Regions from separate parts of the Neobacillus pocheonensis genome, predicted to be linked through region 2. Evidence: riboswitches for the same ligand, from Rfam matches in the RefSeq annotation. Region 2 holds a riboswitch; the other holds the start of a gene.
The links. A riboswitch is a leader RNA that binds a small molecule or an ion and turns the genes downstream of it on or off. The one in region 2 is predicted to bind FMN.
Positions count from the first base shown of each region.

Region 1: it holds a riboswitch for FMN, as region 2 does, so the genes downstream of both, ABES02_RS25545 (ECF transporter S component) here and ribE (riboflavin synthase) in region 2, are expected to answer to the same signal.

Region 1 covers NZ_JBCNAD010000058.1:22,695-31,005, forward strand. Annotated here, with positions in the region: gene ABES02_RS25525 (CPBP family intramembrane glutamic endopeptidase) at 1-274, opposite strand, end outside; gene ABES02_RS25530 (RecQ family ATP-dependent DNA helicase) at 271-1,773, opposite strand; gene ABES02_RS25535 (helix-turn-helix domain-containing protein) at 1,764-2,810, opposite strand; gene ABES02_RS25540 (ferredoxin) at 3,057-3,305, shown strand; gene ABES02_RS25545 (ECF transporter S component) at 3,423-3,989, opposite strand; FMN riboswitch at 4,156-4,287, opposite strand; gene ABES02_RS25550 (peptidoglycan DD-metalloendopeptidase family protein) at 4,391-5,110, opposite strand; gene ABES02_RS25555 (hypothetical protein) at 5,461-6,642, opposite strand; gene sigX (RNA polymerase sigma factor SigX) at 6,617-7,168, opposite strand; gene ABES02_RS25565 (ATP-binding protein) at 7,510-8,311, opposite strand, start outside.
Region 2 covers NZ_JBCNAD010000048.1:29,394-37,704, reverse strand. Annotated here, with positions in the region: gene qoxA (cytochrome aa3 quinol oxidase subunit II) at 1-426, opposite strand, end outside; gene ABES02_RS24820 (iron-sulfur cluster assembly accessory protein) at 808-1,113, shown strand; gene ABES02_RS24815 (ABC transporter ATP-binding protein) at 1,429-3,144, shown strand; gene ABES02_RS24810 (Cof-type HAD-IIB family hydrolase) at 3,241-3,975, shown strand; gene ABES02_RS24805 (cold-shock protein) at 4,092-4,292, shown strand; gene ABES02_RS24800 (hypothetical protein) at 4,358-4,549, opposite strand; gene ABES02_RS24795 (CBO0543 family protein) at 4,745-5,269, shown strand; gene ABES02_RS24790 (GyrI-like domain-containing protein) at 5,414-5,878, shown strand; FMN riboswitch at 5,972-6,117, shown strand; gene ribE (riboflavin synthase) at 6,241-6,900, shown strand; gene ABES02_RS24780 (bifunctional 3,4-dihydroxy-2-butanone-4-phosphate synthase/GTP cyclohydrolase II) at 6,913-8,106, shown strand; gene ribH (6,7-dimethyl-8-ribityllumazine synthase) at 8,144-8,311, shown strand, end outside.

The DNA.
Region 1 (8,311 bases), on a different contig from region 2:
TTCTTTCATTTAATCCCCCATCATCATAAAAAGAGGGCGGTAAATATCTCATTAAGATTAAGTCGATTATAACAATTGCTATACCTGCTGGAAGACCGATTATTATAATATTAAAGTCGTTTAATTGTAACTGCTTTAAATAGGCGAATTGATCAAATAGAATAACCCCTAAAATAAACGAAATAGCTAAAAGTATGATTTGCGTCAGATAGAGGTGAAGAAGCAATTCTTTGTCCGTTAGGCTTTTTATCAGTTCATTATACTTCTTTTTCATTCTCTCAGCTCATTCTTCAATAAGATTTTCCCTAGGTAGTCCATCCATGACTCTTTAGCTCTAATTTCTATTGGTTGGTTACTATAAGATTGATAGTCACTCAGCTGTAGTCCACACTGGTCGCAGCATGGAATAACTTTATCTGACAATTCATCATCAAAATAATGCAAAATAAATTCTCTTCTGCACGATTTTAATTCAACCAATGTTTTCATTTGCAAAATTTTGTTTATTTTTGCAGCTAGTCTATTCTTCACAAATAACTTAATGGTTTTTTGAAGTTCTGTTTGACTGACTTGGGGTGTATCATTAATCATTTCCTCCATTATCCGCCACTGAATTTCATTAAAACCTCCAAGCTCTTTTAAGTGATTATTTAGACGATGCTTTCCATCCATATGAGAACTTTCCTTATCTATATTCGAGAATAGCCAATCAATTTGCTGGTCAGCAGGTAGTTCTCCCATTGCCAACTGGATGGGAAGCTGCTCGTCCCCAGGTGAGTAGAGTAAAATAGCAATACTTTGCTTCCCATCACGGCCAGCTCTGCCAATTTCCTGAAGATATGATTCAATTTGCATTGGCATGTGATAGTGAATGATAAATCGGATATTTTCTTTATTTACACCCATTCCAAACGCACTTGTTGCACAGATGACGTCAAGCTGACCATGAATAAATTGCTGTTGAATTAAGACTCTTGTATTTTGGTCCTGACCTCCGTGATAGGCCATTGCCTGACAAATTCCTTTTTCTGCAATGATAGAAGCCATTTGTTCGGCTGATTTTTTACTTGAAAAATAAATTATGCCTGGTTTCTCCAACTTTGAAACAAGGTCTATTACTCGGTTTTGTTTTTCATGGTAATCAGTTAATTCTTCTACCATTAAAGCAATATTCGGACGATCAATAGTGGATTCTACTTTTCGTAGATTGTCAATACCGAGTGATTGAATGATGTCCCGTCTCACTTGTTTTGTTGCTGTTGCAGTTAAAGCAAGTGTAAGAGGTTCCCCTAACTTTCGGCGAATATCTCCTAATTTGGAATAATCAGGGCGGAAATCAAATCCCCATTGTGAAATACAATGGGCTTCATCTACTACAAATAACGAAATAGTTAACTCACTCAACTTTCGTAAAATATAAGGAACCTTCAACATTTCCGGTGATATAAAGATGAACTTAAATTTATTTAACTTGCGCAGCACATCATTTTTTTCCTCTTGAGTTAGAAAAGAGTTCAAAGCAACAACTCTTTTTTCACCAAAACGCTTAAATTGCTCAACTTGATCCTGCATCAAAGAAAGGAGTGGAGAAATAATTAAGACATGCCCGCTTAGGATAAGTCCTGGAAGTTGATAACACAAGGATTTCCCTGTACCAGTTGGGAGCATGGCTAAGGTATGCTGCCCTGCTAATAGGGATGAAATTACTTCCTTTTGCCCGGTTTTAAATGATTCATAACCAAAATGTTCTTTTAAAAGCTTTTCTAATTCCATGATCGATCACCATACTTCGCCAACACTAACCTTATTTGAAAGTAACTAACAGAATTCACTTTGTCCCGAATCAACTTAAGTTGTCGAGTATCAGATTGCCGTGAAACTTCCAGGATTATCTCCTGTAAATTTCTATCCACATAGTCGTCTATAGAAAAATCATCCAAGTGTAGGGCAAACTCAACAAAATGATCCTCAATAGTACTCATTTTTAAATTCCTTTTATCGGCAATCACCTCAGGAGAATAACCTTGATTAAAAAGATTCCAAGTCTTCCTTGAGGACAGCGTTAATTCATTACTTTGTTCTAAATGGTCGATAAGAGACGATAGGATTGGATATTGTATTGTATCGCTGCTAATCTTATTAATTAAATAATGAAGGATATTAACAAATTCAATATCATAATCATGAATATCCATTTTTAGCTTTTTAGCAGTCTGACTAGAAGTCAGACCAATTTGTTGAAAACCTGTTAATCTAAAGATGATGACCGATGGATCAATATCATTAGCACCAGTAAAACATTCAACTAGCTCGGAATATACTCTTTTACCTATTGTTTGTCTCGGTACTTGGATAACCTTTAATAACGATTTTAACCATATATGAACATCCTTGCTTTTCTGAATGGGGCTATATTTGGTTTCTTGATACACAAAATTCGAAGCAACCTGTATTAATAATGATAACCTTTCCCAAAATAAAGTAGTAAACAGGTGATAGCTCCAACCATTAAGATATTGAGGCAATTGATTGTTATTTAAATATAGCTCTCCACTAGGAGTAATAATAAATCGGTGCTCTCCGGAATTGTTAATCCACTGTTTTTCTAACATAGTATCAATTTTATTTTCAAAGGATTCACGAGTTAGAGTATCGTAAATTCCAAAGAATTTTTTAAGTGAAAATAAATGAGCGTCTTGGATAGTTTGGGATGATTTTTTTCCATTTAATAGATGAAAAATGGAATATATTGTCCTTTCATTATTCAATTTCTTTAAACAATATAGAAGAATTGATTCAAAATGATTCATCCCACCCACCACTTTTTCAAAAGGTATCGACAATGTTCCTATTTTTCTTTCTTATTTTAACATGAAACGTCGAAACATGTTGTTCCAAAATGTAAAAGTGTTGGTAGAGACAAAAAATGCAAACCGATTTATTTAAAACGATTTTTCTATTGAAAAGTTACTCATACAGTTTTACAATAGATATGAGTAATGCGTTTCCATATACTATGGAATAATTTTTGTTATATTACTGGGAGGTTTTTTTTCATGGCAAAGTACACAATTGTTGACAAGGAAACATGCATCGCATGCGGCGCATGTGGCGCAGCAGCACCAGATATTTACGATTACGATGATGAAGGCATTGCATTCGTAACTCTTGACGATAATGAAGGTATCGTTGAAATTCCAGATGTATTAATCGATGACATGATGGATGCATTTGAAGGCTGCCCTACTGATTCCATTAAGGTTGCTGACGAGGCATTTGATGGTAATCCAACTAAATTTGAATAATATTTTGTCAAAAATATATTCTTAAGCTACTAGCCCTTGCCTAATGATAGGTGAGGGTTTTTACATTTTTCACAAATAAAGGCAACCAGATTTCACTCAGGTTGCCTTTATTTCAATTTATGCGTTTTTCACGATTGTCAACTTATTAATCCATGCTTGCATCTTAATGAACATCAACATAAAGATGACGGACATCATGACACCTTTTACAATATTAAACGGTAAGATACCTGGCACCACCACATTGCGCATATCTGGAAAACCCATTAGAGCTGTGTAGGCTGGTAAAATGATAAAGTAATTTAAGATACTCATCATAATTGCCATTGTAATCGTTCCGAAGACTAAAGCTATTGTCATGCCTTTTCTAGTTTTTATCTTGTTATATACAAAATAGGTAGGCAGGATAAACATAATTCCTGAAAGAAAATTGGCGATATGTCCTACCGGTATCCCTGAAGGACTGCCTGTCGCAAAATAATTAAGTACATTTTTGAGAAACTCAACTACAATTCCTGCAATCGGTCCAAAAATTAATGCTGCAATCAATGCTGGGATATCACTGAAATCCACAGACAAGAAATTTGGGAATAGTGGCAGTGGAAAATAAATGAGCATTAATAAATAGGCTATACTGCTCAGCATTCCAATTGATACAAGTGCTTTAACGTTTGTTCTTTTCATTTTCTTCAACTTCCTCTCTCCTTTTTTTGATCCATCACGTTAGGAAGAGAGGTTCAGCAACAGATGCCCTGTATATAAAAATCCCCCAAGTAAAATCACTTGAGGGAGAACAAAGGCATGCTTAATAAACACTCGAAAAACAATTATTTTTGAATGTTTGCAGAACCTCTATCTTCTCCCATCCAGACTATACTGTCGGCTTTGGAATCGCACCAAATCCTGCCAAAAAGGCTCGCGGGCTTAAGAGTATTACTCTAATACCGCCGATCGGGAATTTCACCCTGCCCCGAAGATAGATCGATATGAAATTATAAAATTATTATACTTGAGAAATGGTATTTTGTTAAGTGATAAAAATTACAAAACCCGTAAACGAAAAAAGTTACGGGTCAAATAGCTACTTATTCAATTATTAATATTTGTTTCGGTCTAATCATATCTGACCGTAAATGGTTGATTTGCTTTATTCTATCCACAGAAACATTATTTTTTTTAGAGATTGAAAACAATGTATCCCCTTGTTTCACAACATACTGTTCAGTTATCACCGGTTTTGCATGTGTGCTTGCCTCTAAAACCCCCCTGCCCATGCTGGCAATTCCACCTTGAACCGTTTCCCCCACATCTGCTTTTCCTAAAAGCCTCTCTGGATTGATGGCATATTTCTTATCATATCTCCACTCTAACTCATGGGTTTCAAAATGAAGATGGATTCCAGTGGCTTGTCCGGTTTTCCCCATTTTGCCTAGGACATCACCTTGCTTTATATTTTGGCCAACAAAAACATTACGCCTATTTAAATGCGCATAAACTGTTACAATCCTACTTGGATGTATTATAAACACTACATTTCCGTATGTATTCGAAAAATAAGATTTGATTACAACCCCATCATCCACTGCAAGTATTGGTGTTTCCATTTTCCCAGCAATGTCAATGCCTTTATGTTTTCCTTGTCTTGTTCCGTATGTATCAGAGATAACTCCATCCGCTGGCCAAATCCAATGTTCCTTCATTTCGTTCAAACCTGCAGCTTGTGAATGTTTTCCACCTAAAAACAATAAACTCACACAAAGCGCCATAATAATGGCAATTAAAAACCTCTTTATGTAATCACGCATTTTAATACTTTTCCTCCTTAATTCTTCTACTCTCCTCCAAACCATATGTTCCCAGGTTCTAGTTTAGAACTTAGGGACTTTTTACGGCAGTTGAGCTTGAGCATACTTGTTATAATTTGGAGACAGTCACTATTTTATTCATAAATAAAGGCTCTTTTCGTAAGCTTTGTTGTTTCTGAAACTTAATAAGGTTTATTTACTAAGTTTCTAGGCAATTTTCGCAAATGTTCTTACGAAAAGATGCCACGAGGCTTCTAGTTATACGGGTTGATAAACTTATTCGGAAAACAACAATCTTTGCGAAAATAGCTTAAATAAAAAAATCAACCCGCTAGTGGTTGATTTCATTTTTATTGGATGTCGCGCATATTAGGAGCGATTGGCACCTTAATTTCCTTAGATAAATCAAATGGGCCTATATGACTTAAAGGAGAATTCTTTACGATAACCTTTTCAACTCCAAAATCTTTCGCAGTCAGCATCAATGCCTCAAAAGAGTATAAAGTGAGTTGATTATCCTTTAAAGATGAATCACTTTTAATAGAAATAAATAAGGTTTTATCCGAAATTGTCATATCATAAATCTTCAATGAGGGTATTAAAGAACTTTTCAATCCAAATTCAGGTTGGTCCGACTTCATCGCTTCCAAAGCAGTGCCGAAATCCTTATAGGTATTCTTGGATGGAGTTAAATATGGCAATTTACTGCCAGCAGGATAATAAAACAGGAAAGCATGATTCTTATCGATAACAATATTATGTTCTTGTTGTCTTCCGTAATTACCTAATTCAATGCCTGGTTGACCATTTGTTGTAAACTTTATCTTTTTAATATTACTATTTGATGCAATATCTTTTTGTAAGACATTTATAAAGTTTGTTTCAGTAGCCGATCCTTGTCCGTATAAGTGGTTCGAAGGCAGGTCAACAATGACACTATTATTATTTTTATCGAGCTGAAATGTCGCATTCAGCGGATAGAAATCACTTAAGCCCCATTCAGTTTCTTTTAGATTAGCCATTTTTTCAGCAAAAACCGAGATCCAAGATTTGTCGTTTGCGTTTGGAACGATAGTGGAAACAGGTATGAGAATCTGAGCCTGCTGGTCGGGTATCCAGTAAGTTAGCACCTTACCATTGCCCACTTCATCGTCATAGACGGCAGATTTTAAGCTTTCCGTTCTCATAAGCTCTGCCTTTGCTGTACCTGAAAACACCTTCTCCTTTTGGGAGGTATTAGTTTTATCCATTGCAATGCCTGCATCTTTTTTACTTTCCGCTTGCTCCATAGACTTTTTTTCCTGAGCATTATCAAAGGAATAATTTGTTCGATTCATTAAATTAGGCACTAATATAAGAAAAAGAAGCAAGGCTGCTGCAGTAGCGATACCAGGTAATAACCATGATATCGATTTGCGCTTTTTTATAGAAAGATTCTGGTAAATGTCACGAGGATCGCGATGATCTTGTATTTTTGGCATTTGCCTTAATAATTCCTCGAGCTGCTTATCGCTCCACTCTGACTTTTTCACGACTTAATCCCTCCTTTTCATAAAACGTTTCCATATGCTTCTTTAAAACTTTCAATGATCGATGCTGAGTTGTTTTTACTTTACTTTCGGTCCACCCTAAGGCATTTGCAGTTTCAGCAATGGATAAATCTTGTAAGTATCGTAAAATAATCACAGCTCGTTGATCCATTGTGCAGTGTTCTAAGCATTTGTAAACCCATTTAACTTCTTCTCTTTGAACAGTTATCTCCTCTGGAATAGGGTAGTCATCCTTTACCTGGTTGGTTGACCAATCAAATTTTTCGAGTACTCTTTCTTTCCAACCCTTTTGTTTACGAAAAAAGTCAATTGCCACATTCCTCGCTATTGAAAAGAGCCAGGTTTTTTCACTGCTTTTCCCCTCGAAGCGATTATAGGATTTAAATACTCTTATATAAACTTCCTGAACTAGATCCTCTGCGTGTTCTTTGTTTCTGACCATATAAAATAGAAATTGAAATACGTCATGATGATATTTTTGATAAAGTTCATCGAAAACGGAGTCCATCTATTCCCCTCCCCGTTCATTAATATTAGTCGATATTTATGTATAAAAGGTTTCACCCTATTAATATAGTCTTTTTCATGACAAAAAGGAAGGTATTTAATGGAAGCCTTTATTTAAAAGGTTGTATTAAACCTTGCTGTTGATTTCCGCTCCAGGCACTTCGCTTTCCGTGGGCGGTACGGTGGGCCTCCTCGTCGCTTCGCGCCTTCCGCTCCAATCAACGAGTTACAAAATTGACATAGATCTTTAACAGAGCCATTAAAAAAAGCCCATCCAATTTGGATGAACTTTAAATGTTTCTCGTGAATCAAGAACAATCGGCAAAATACTTGTTCTTTTTACTATTTTCGGGGTAACAAAAAGGAAAATGTCGTTCCATGTCCAAGCTTACTTTGAACAGAAATATGTCCACGGTGGGCATCAATAATATTTTTGGCAATAGCCAGTCCAAGACCGGTACCTGCTCTTCCCCGTGTCCTTGCTTTATCGGCTTTATAAAAACGTTCGAAAACGAATGGTAAATCTTCTTCTGGTATTCCAGAACCTGAGTCTGCAACTTCCATCCTAATTCCCTTTTCTTCTGACGATACGTTTAACCTAACAGAACCGCCCTTTGGAGTATGTCTAATGGCATTATCAATTAAGTTTGTTAATACCTGCTCAATTCGGTCTGGATCGAAGGAAACTGAGGATATTTGATCATCTATATCAGCCTGCAATTGAATATCGTTATCTTTAGCCAGTCCTTGAAATTTATGAATAATCCTATTAATGAAGGAAGATAGATTAACCTCATCGATCGTCAATTGGATATGTCCTGCTTCCATTCTCGCTAAGTCTAGAAGTTCATTTACAAGCCGTCCCATCCTGAGGGACTCATCATAGATAACCTTCGCCATTTCCTTTTTCTCTTCCTGTGATTCAGCAATATCATCAACAATCGCTTCACTATAGCCCTGTAACATCGAAATTGGGGTTCTAAGTTCATGAGAAACATTGGCAATAAAATCTTTTCTCATTTTTTCCAATTGTCTTTCCTTCGTCATGTCTCTTAATACAGCCACTGCCCCACGAATAAACCGATTACTGTATAAAGGGCTAACGAGAATAACCCAATGGCGGCCTTGAAGGGAAATCTCCCCA
Region 2 (8,311 bases):
ATAGCTGAAAATCCATTTCCAGTCTGCGGAAGTGACATTGATAGTAATTGGTTTTTTATCTTCATAGCCTTGAGGCACTTTTTCAAGTTTATAAATCGTCTTTACAGTGGGGATAGTTAAGGCAATTACAATCAAAATCGGGATCACTGTCCAAACAATTTCTAACTTTGTGCTGCCGTGTTCTTCAGGCGGGACATAGTCTTTATTCTTTGGTGTTGCACGGTATTTCCAAATGATATACCCAAATAAACCAAAAACCACGACGACAACAATCAGCATAAATACGAGTGACCAGTTAATCAAGTCAAGAATGTCTCTAGCAGCAGGACCTTTTGGGTCAAAGACAACCATTTTGCTGTTACAGCCGCTTAAAAGTAATACAGGCAGGAATGCTAGAAGTGGGATTAAATAACCCTTTTTAAACATTTTAAAGCTCCTCTCAGGCAAATTGTTCATTTTTCCACAATGTCTTCGTGAATTCATTCACAAACTTCAATAGGATAACGCGATTTTTTCAAAAATACAAGTATTACCTCAAATTAAATTTATTATCATCTAATATTAATTTGTGGTGTTCACTACTTCTCCACAATATTAACAATTCGTCTATAAGGTTTATATAGGTTTTTGAAAAAAGTTGTGACAAATTTGTTAAGGATTTAAAATACTAAATAGGGAATTGCTTGGAATTTAATTGTCACAAGCCATTGGACACGATAATTTCGTGGGATTTTCACTTGAAAATTGTCTATTTTAGTATATTAATGGGATAATGTAAATGACTACATAGAAAGAGGAGAGCATTGAATGAAAGTCAAAATTAATCGAATTGCCGCAAAAGCTTTGAAAAAAATGTTAGCCGAGGAAAATGCAGAGGGTAAAATGTTTCGTATTTACGTCACCAGTATTCATGGGGACCACGCACATTATGATTTGATGATGGATACACCGACCGATAATGATGAAGTGGTTAAAACCGACAAGGATATTGATTTTATTCTTGATAAAAACGATGAGAACTTGGATGGAATATGGATTCAATACTTCCAAGTCCCGAAAGAGGAATGGGTTATTACCAACCCTTCTAAAGGCAGTCATCACCATCATCACTAAAATTGAAGAACACTTGGATGTATCCAGGTGTTTTTTTTATTATGCTTATTTTCAAAAAACTTGAAATTGTGCATATATTTTTCATATAATCCTATTATTGCTACTTTATATAAAGGCTCTGTGAAACTTGGTTGTTGATTTGCGCTCCAGGCGCGAGCGGTTCGCGGGCGTGCAGGGGAGCCTCCTCGTCACTTCGCTCCTGCGGGGTCTCCCCTGCCCCGTACTCCCGCAGGAGTCTTCGCGCCTTCCGCTCCAATCAACAGTGTTAAAAATCAACAATGTCATTTAACTGAGCCTAGATAAAAGGAGAATGATATGATTCGGCGGTTCTTTTCTTATTATTTACCTCACAAAAAGCTATTTATCTTAGACTTCAGCAGTGCAGTGGTGGTTGCCATGCTTGAATTAGCTTTTCCACTGGCGGTGAAGTGGTTTATTGATGTTCTTTTGCCAGGAGGTGAATGGCCAGCTATTGTTTCTGTAAGCATTGGACTGTTCCTTGTATATTTATTAAGCACTTTTCTGCAATTTGTAGTCAATTATTGGGGACATAAGCTTGGGATCAATATTGAAACCGATATGAGACAAGAACTGTTTGAGCATGTGCAAAAACAGTCGTTTCGCTTTTTTGACAATACGAAAACCGGTCATATTATGAGCCGGATTACGAACGATTTATTTGATCTTGGGGAACTTGCCCATCATGGGCCTGAAGATGTCTTTATTGCGGTGATGACATTCATCGGAGCATTTTGGATCATGCTTACCATAAACGTAAAACTGGCGCTAGTTGCAATTTTGGTACTACCATTATTAATTGTCTTGGTAGTTGTTTGTAATTTAAAAATGAATAAAGCATGGGGACAAATGTATTCGAGCATTGCGGATGTTAACGCCCGAGTTGAGGATAGTGTTTCTGGGAGCCGAGTGGTCCAATCCTTTACAAATGAAGAATTTGAGATTGCTAGATTTAGAAAAAATAACCACAAATTCCGTGAAGCGAAGCTTGGTGGATACCGTGTTATGTCCTTCAGTATTTCCGGCATTTACATGATGACAAGACTTATTACAATCATCGTTTTAGTGTACGGTGCGTGGCTTAGTTTTTCAGGTCAACTTTCATATGGGGAATTAGTTGGATTTGTCCTTTATGTGAATGTACTTTTCAAACCAATCGATAAAATCAGTGCCATTATGGAATTGTATCCAAAAGGGATGGCTGGATTTAAACGGTTTATCGAGTTAATCGATGCGGAGCCGGATGTCAAGGATACGGAACAAGCCGTGGAAGTTGCTTCCCTTAAAGGAAATATTATTTTTAATGACGTGACTTTTCGCTATGACAAGCATAAATCGGTGCTAGAAAAAATTAACCTCGATATTCATGCTGGTGAAACAGTAGCGTTTGTCGGCCCGTCGGGTGCTGGGAAGACGACGATTTGCTCATTGATTCCTCGGTTCTATGATGTAAACGAAGGCGGAATTTTCATCGATGGGATTAATATTCGTGATATGACGAAAAAGTCATTACGTGCGCAAATTGGAATGGTTCAACAGGATGTGTTCTTATTTACAGGAACACTTCGTGAGAATATAGCCTATGGGAAACAAGATGCTTCGAATGATGAAATTGCCGAAGCAGCCCGCCGTGCCCATCTTGAAAAGTTTATTGCCTCATTACCGGATGGTTATGAAACACAAATTGGTGAAAGAGGTCTTAAGCTTTCCGGCGGTCAAAAACAACGTATTGCAATTGCCAGGATGTTTTTGAAAAATCCACCCATTTTAATATTGGATGAAGCAACCTCCGCGCTTGATACCGAGACTGAATTGGTCATTCAAGAAGCCTTGACTGAACTTGCCCGGAATCGAACCACTCTTATTATTGCTCACAGGCTGGCCACCATTCGGAATTCTGACCGAATTATCGTCGTTACAGAAGAAGGAATTGCTGAAGATGGCCGTCATGATGAACTGATTGAGCAAGGCGGTATTTTTGCCAATCTCCATCGTGTCCAATACCAGCAATAAACAAAAGCTGCGATGTAGTCGCAGTTTTTTGATTTTTTTTCCTAAAAAGTGTTTACTTAAAAATAAACCCAATTGAAAGGAGATACTTACTTTACAATGGATATTGATATTAAACTGATTGCACTCGATATGGACGGAACCCTTTTAAATGATAAAGGAAAAATATCAGATGAAAACCGAGAGGCAATTAAAGAAGCGCAAGAAAAAGGTGTAATTGTTGTGTTAAGCACTGGACGATCACTACTAACCAGCCGTGAACATGCAGATTCACTTGAACTCACATCTTATTTAGTTACCGTAAATGGAAGTGAAATATGGGACGAAAATCGGGAATTAGTGGAAAGAAATCTTGTGAAATCGGAGCTCATCGAGTGGATGTGGGAGCTTTCAAAACAACATAAGACAAAATTTTGGGCAATCAGCACGGAACGCAATTGGCACGATGAATTGCCTGAGGATCTACATACGAAAGAATGGCTTAAATTTGGCTTTAATATTGATGATGATGATACAAGAGAGCTCATTAAAAAAGAATTACAGGCAAAAGGCGAATTTGAATTGAGTAATTCAACCTTAAAGAATATCGAAGTAAATGCAGTAGGAATAAATAAAGCTAAAGGGCTTAAAATTGTTTGTGAGCGTTTAGGCATTAAAATGAAACAAGTCATGGCAGTTGGAGATAGTCTTAATGATTTAGCGATGATTACCGAGGCGGGTCTTGGTGTGGCAATGGGAAATGCCCAGGATACATTGAAGGAGGCTGCCGACTGGATTACCGCTACAAACCAAGAAGATGGAGTGGCCAAAGCTATACGTAAATGGGTCCATTAAAATTTAAAAAAATTTCTAAAAGGCTGGTATAGGAAGAAAAAGGTTTGGTAAAAATAATCAAGCAAGTATATTTTGCAAAATTATGTTATGGCTACATGCTAGGAGGCTACAAAGAAATGGAAACAGGTAAAGTTAAATGGTTTAACGGTGAAAAAGGTTTTGGATTCATTGAGCGCGATGGCGGAGATGATGTATTCGTTCATTTCTCAGCGATTCAAGGTGAGGGTTACAAAACCTTAGATGAAGGTCAAGAGGTTACGTTTGAAATCGAAAATGGACAACGTGGACCACAAGCGGTAAACGTCCGTAAATCATAAGTGACATGAAAAAACAGACCCAGGTTATTCCTGGGTCTGTTTTTCTTTTACCAATTTGTCTTTTATTAGACGCCCATTTTCCTGCGTGAATTGCTAACTTTTTTCGTTTGCTGGCTACTTAGTTTTTTCGTTGCTTGAGAGCCATTCATATTCGTATTTCCGGCGGCTGCTTTGTTCTTTTTGTTCTCCAACTGTTGTTTCATGGCTTCCTGTAAGCTAATTTTCTTTTTTGGTGTTTCTTGATTGGATTCAGACATAATTGCCTCCTATTAATGGTGATAAATACAGTATAATCTATTTTTTCATATATTAAAAATTCAACTTTACAATTTTTGTGGTTGAAGTTGGAAATTAATGATCAGAGGAATTTGTGTTCCTCTGTTTTTTTTTATTTAATATTTTCCAATAGATTGGAAAAAATATGGATAATTAGCGAGAGAAGGAGCAACCATGTGAATCTGAATGTGATGTATGGAGCCATTTTTATTTTTTCAGCGATTAAATGGGGGGATTGGAAAAATTGGAGTGCTTATTACCCTACATTTCTTTTCCTGATGGTTGGGGATTTAGTGTATCAGTTTTTATTCTTTAAGCATAGCATGTGGGAATACGTGCCAATTGGAAGCGATAAATTATGGGCAAAACACACTCATATCGCTTTTTTAGTTATGTTAATAAAATATCCTGTGACCATTAGCATTTTTCTAGGTCATATGCCTAAGGCGGCTTGGAAAAAAATTCTTCATATATCAGTGTGGACGCTTGTTTATACCATTAACGAATTCACTGATTTGAAATTGGGAGCGATGGTTCATAAAAATGGCTGGAATTTAGGCTGGTCTACTTTTTTTAGCTTTGTTATGTTCTCTGTTTTAGCCGTTCATTATTGGAAACCCTGGCTGGCATGGATTCTTTCGGCTATCTATGCTACGTTCCTATGGAATGTTTTTAATATTTCTCAAGATATATTGAAATAATTTATTGTTAAAACAACCTATTATTTTGGTTGTTTTTTAATTGGTAATTTTTAAAAAATATTATATTAGTCGAATTATTTCAGAAGGAATTTGAGTGATAAATTTAGAATATTAGTAATATGATGTTTTAAAGGGGGGATAAGCTTGGGTATCCAAGTCGTAGAAAAAGAGGAACTGAAAGTGGTTGGGATTTCTTGGAATGGCACATACTCTGAAACACATAACATTCCAAATCTTTTTAAGGTAATGGAGAATCGATTAAGTGAGATATCCCATCAGACAGAGGAGCCAGTATTCATTGCTCCGTTTCATAGCAGGGAAACAGAGATTACCTACTATGTAACAAAACCTGTCGAAAAGATTGATGAAATTCCTGAAGGTATGGTTGGATTTACGATTCCAAGGAAAAATTATGTGGTCGGGACTCATAAGGGCAAACCTGAGGAAGTCGAAAATACATACCATCAACTGTTTTTATGGATGGAAGAGTACGGGTATGAACTGGATCATCATGCGTTAAGTTTGGAAGTCTACAAAGAAGAGCATAAACAGCAGAATGGTATTGGAAATCTACATTTTGATATCTATTTACCTGTAAAGACCTTTTGAAAATAAAAGGCCAATCCAGAATATTTCTGATAATAGGAGTGCTTTTCCTTTACTCTTGGATTAAAGTATACTACTATTAAAGGTATATTTTAATAATTCCTTCGGGGTAAGGTGAAATTCCTAACCGGCGGTGATGAAGCAATGCTTCTTAGTCCGTGACCCGATTAACGTTAAGTTAAGCGGTGGATCTGGTGAAATTCCAGGGCCGACAGTTAAAGTCTGGATGGGAGAAGGAAAAAACAGGATTATGAATAGGGTGAAATCTGCCTAATTCTAAGCCTTACTTTCCTATTGTCATTAAAGTGACCCTGAAGCGATTAACTTCAGGGTCTTTTTTATTCCTTTATAAAGGAGAAGTCGTTATGTTTACCGGAATCGTTGAAGAAATAGGGACAATTTCGAATATCCAGCGGACGGGTGAGTCCTTTGTTCTTACCATTGAGTCGAGAAGAATCCTTGAGGACGTCCATCTTGGTGACAGTATTGCGGTTAACGGGGTGTGCCTTACTGTAACCTCTTTTACTGGCAATCGCTTTACTGTTGACGTGATGCCAGAAACCGTTAAGGCATCGAGTTTAAATATGGTAAAACGTGGTTCAAAGGTCAACCTTGAAAGGGCAATGGCCGCGGGAGGAAGGTTTGGAGGTCATTTTGTTTCAGGTCATATCGATGGAACGGGGATTATCAAGAGCAAGAAAGCCATTGAAAATGCTGTTTATTATGAAATTGAGGCTGACCATGAATTAATGAGATACGTGATTGTAAAAGGGTCAATAGCCATTGACGGGACAAGTCTTACCGTCTTTGCAGTTTCCGAGAATGGTTTTACATTATCCTTAATCCCTCATACTCTAGGTGAATCCATTTTGGGGCAAAAAGGGTCAGGGGATATTGTTAACTTGGAATGCGACATGATTGGGAAGTATGTGGGACACTTTATTAATGGAATGAAAAATAATAAGCAGCAAAAAAGTAGTGAGGGAATCACTGCAAAATATTTGGAAGAAAACGGGTTTTTCTAGGAGGGATTTGCCGTGTTTGATACGATAGAAGCAGCTTTATCCGATTTAAAAGAAGGTAAGGTTATTATTGTTTGTGATGACGAGGATCGGGAAAATGAAGGGGATTTTATTTCTCTCGCTGAATACGCAACACCGGACGTCATTAATCTTATGGCTACTCATGGTAGAGGACTCATCTGCGTTCCAATCGAAGAAGAGATAGCGCAAAAGCTAGAGTTATTTCCGATGGTTTCAAAAAACACGGACCCACATGGCACCGCCTTTACGGTAAGCGTTGATCACAAATTTTCAACTACTGGTATTTCGGCATTTGAGCGTTCAGCAACTGTCCTTAGTATGCTGGATCCAGAATCAAAACCTGCTGATTTTAAACGGCCGGGACATATTTTTCCACTCATCGCTAAAAAGGGCGGAGTCCTCAGGAGAACAGGCCATACAGAAGCGGCAGTTGATCTTGCGAGACTTTGCGGCGCAAAACCGGCCGGAGTCATTTGCGAAATTATGAATGAGGACGGAACGATGGCGCGCGTGCCGCAGCTTCGGAAAATTGCCGATCAACTTAACGTGAAAATGATTACAATCAAAGACTTAATTGAATACCGAAACAAAAAAGATAATCTAATTAACCGTGAAGTTGAAATTAGTTTGCCTACGGAATATGGTGACTTTAGGGCGGTCGGTTACACAAATGTCATCGATCATAGAGAGCATATTGCGTTAGTCAAGGGTCAAATTGACCCTGAAAAACCTGTCCTAGTTCGAGTGCATTCAGAGTGCTTGACTGGGGATGTTTTCGGATCCTACCGCTGTGACTGCGGACCACAGTTGCATGCGGCATTAAGTCAAATTGAACAAGCTGGAAATGGGGTTCTTTTGTACATGCGTCAGGAAGGCCGAGGAATTGGCTTACTTAATAAACTTAAAGCCTATAAACTTCAAGAAGAAGGCTATGATACAGTTGAGGCAAATGAAAAACTAGGCTTTGACGCTGATTTACGTGAATATGGCATCGGGGCACAAATTTTAAGAGATCTCGGAATTAGAAAAATGAAGCTGTTAACGAATAACCCCCGTAAAATAAAAGGGCTAAAAGGTTATGACCTTGAGGTTGTTGAAAGAGTTCCACTGCAAATGGAAATGAGAAAAGAAAATGCTCAGTATTTAAAAACAAAGCATGATAAACTGGGGCATCTTTTTCATTTTTAAAGAGCAGAAATAAAAATAAATCATTGGAGGAATTAGCATGGGACATATGTTTGAAGGAAATTTAGTCGGATCAGGATTGAAAATTGGAATCGTTGTCGGACGGTTTAATGAGTTTATTACCAGTAAATTATTAAGTGGAGCACAAGATGCATTAAAACGTCATGGTGTCAGCGAATCTGATGTAGACGTAGCTTGGGTCCCAGGA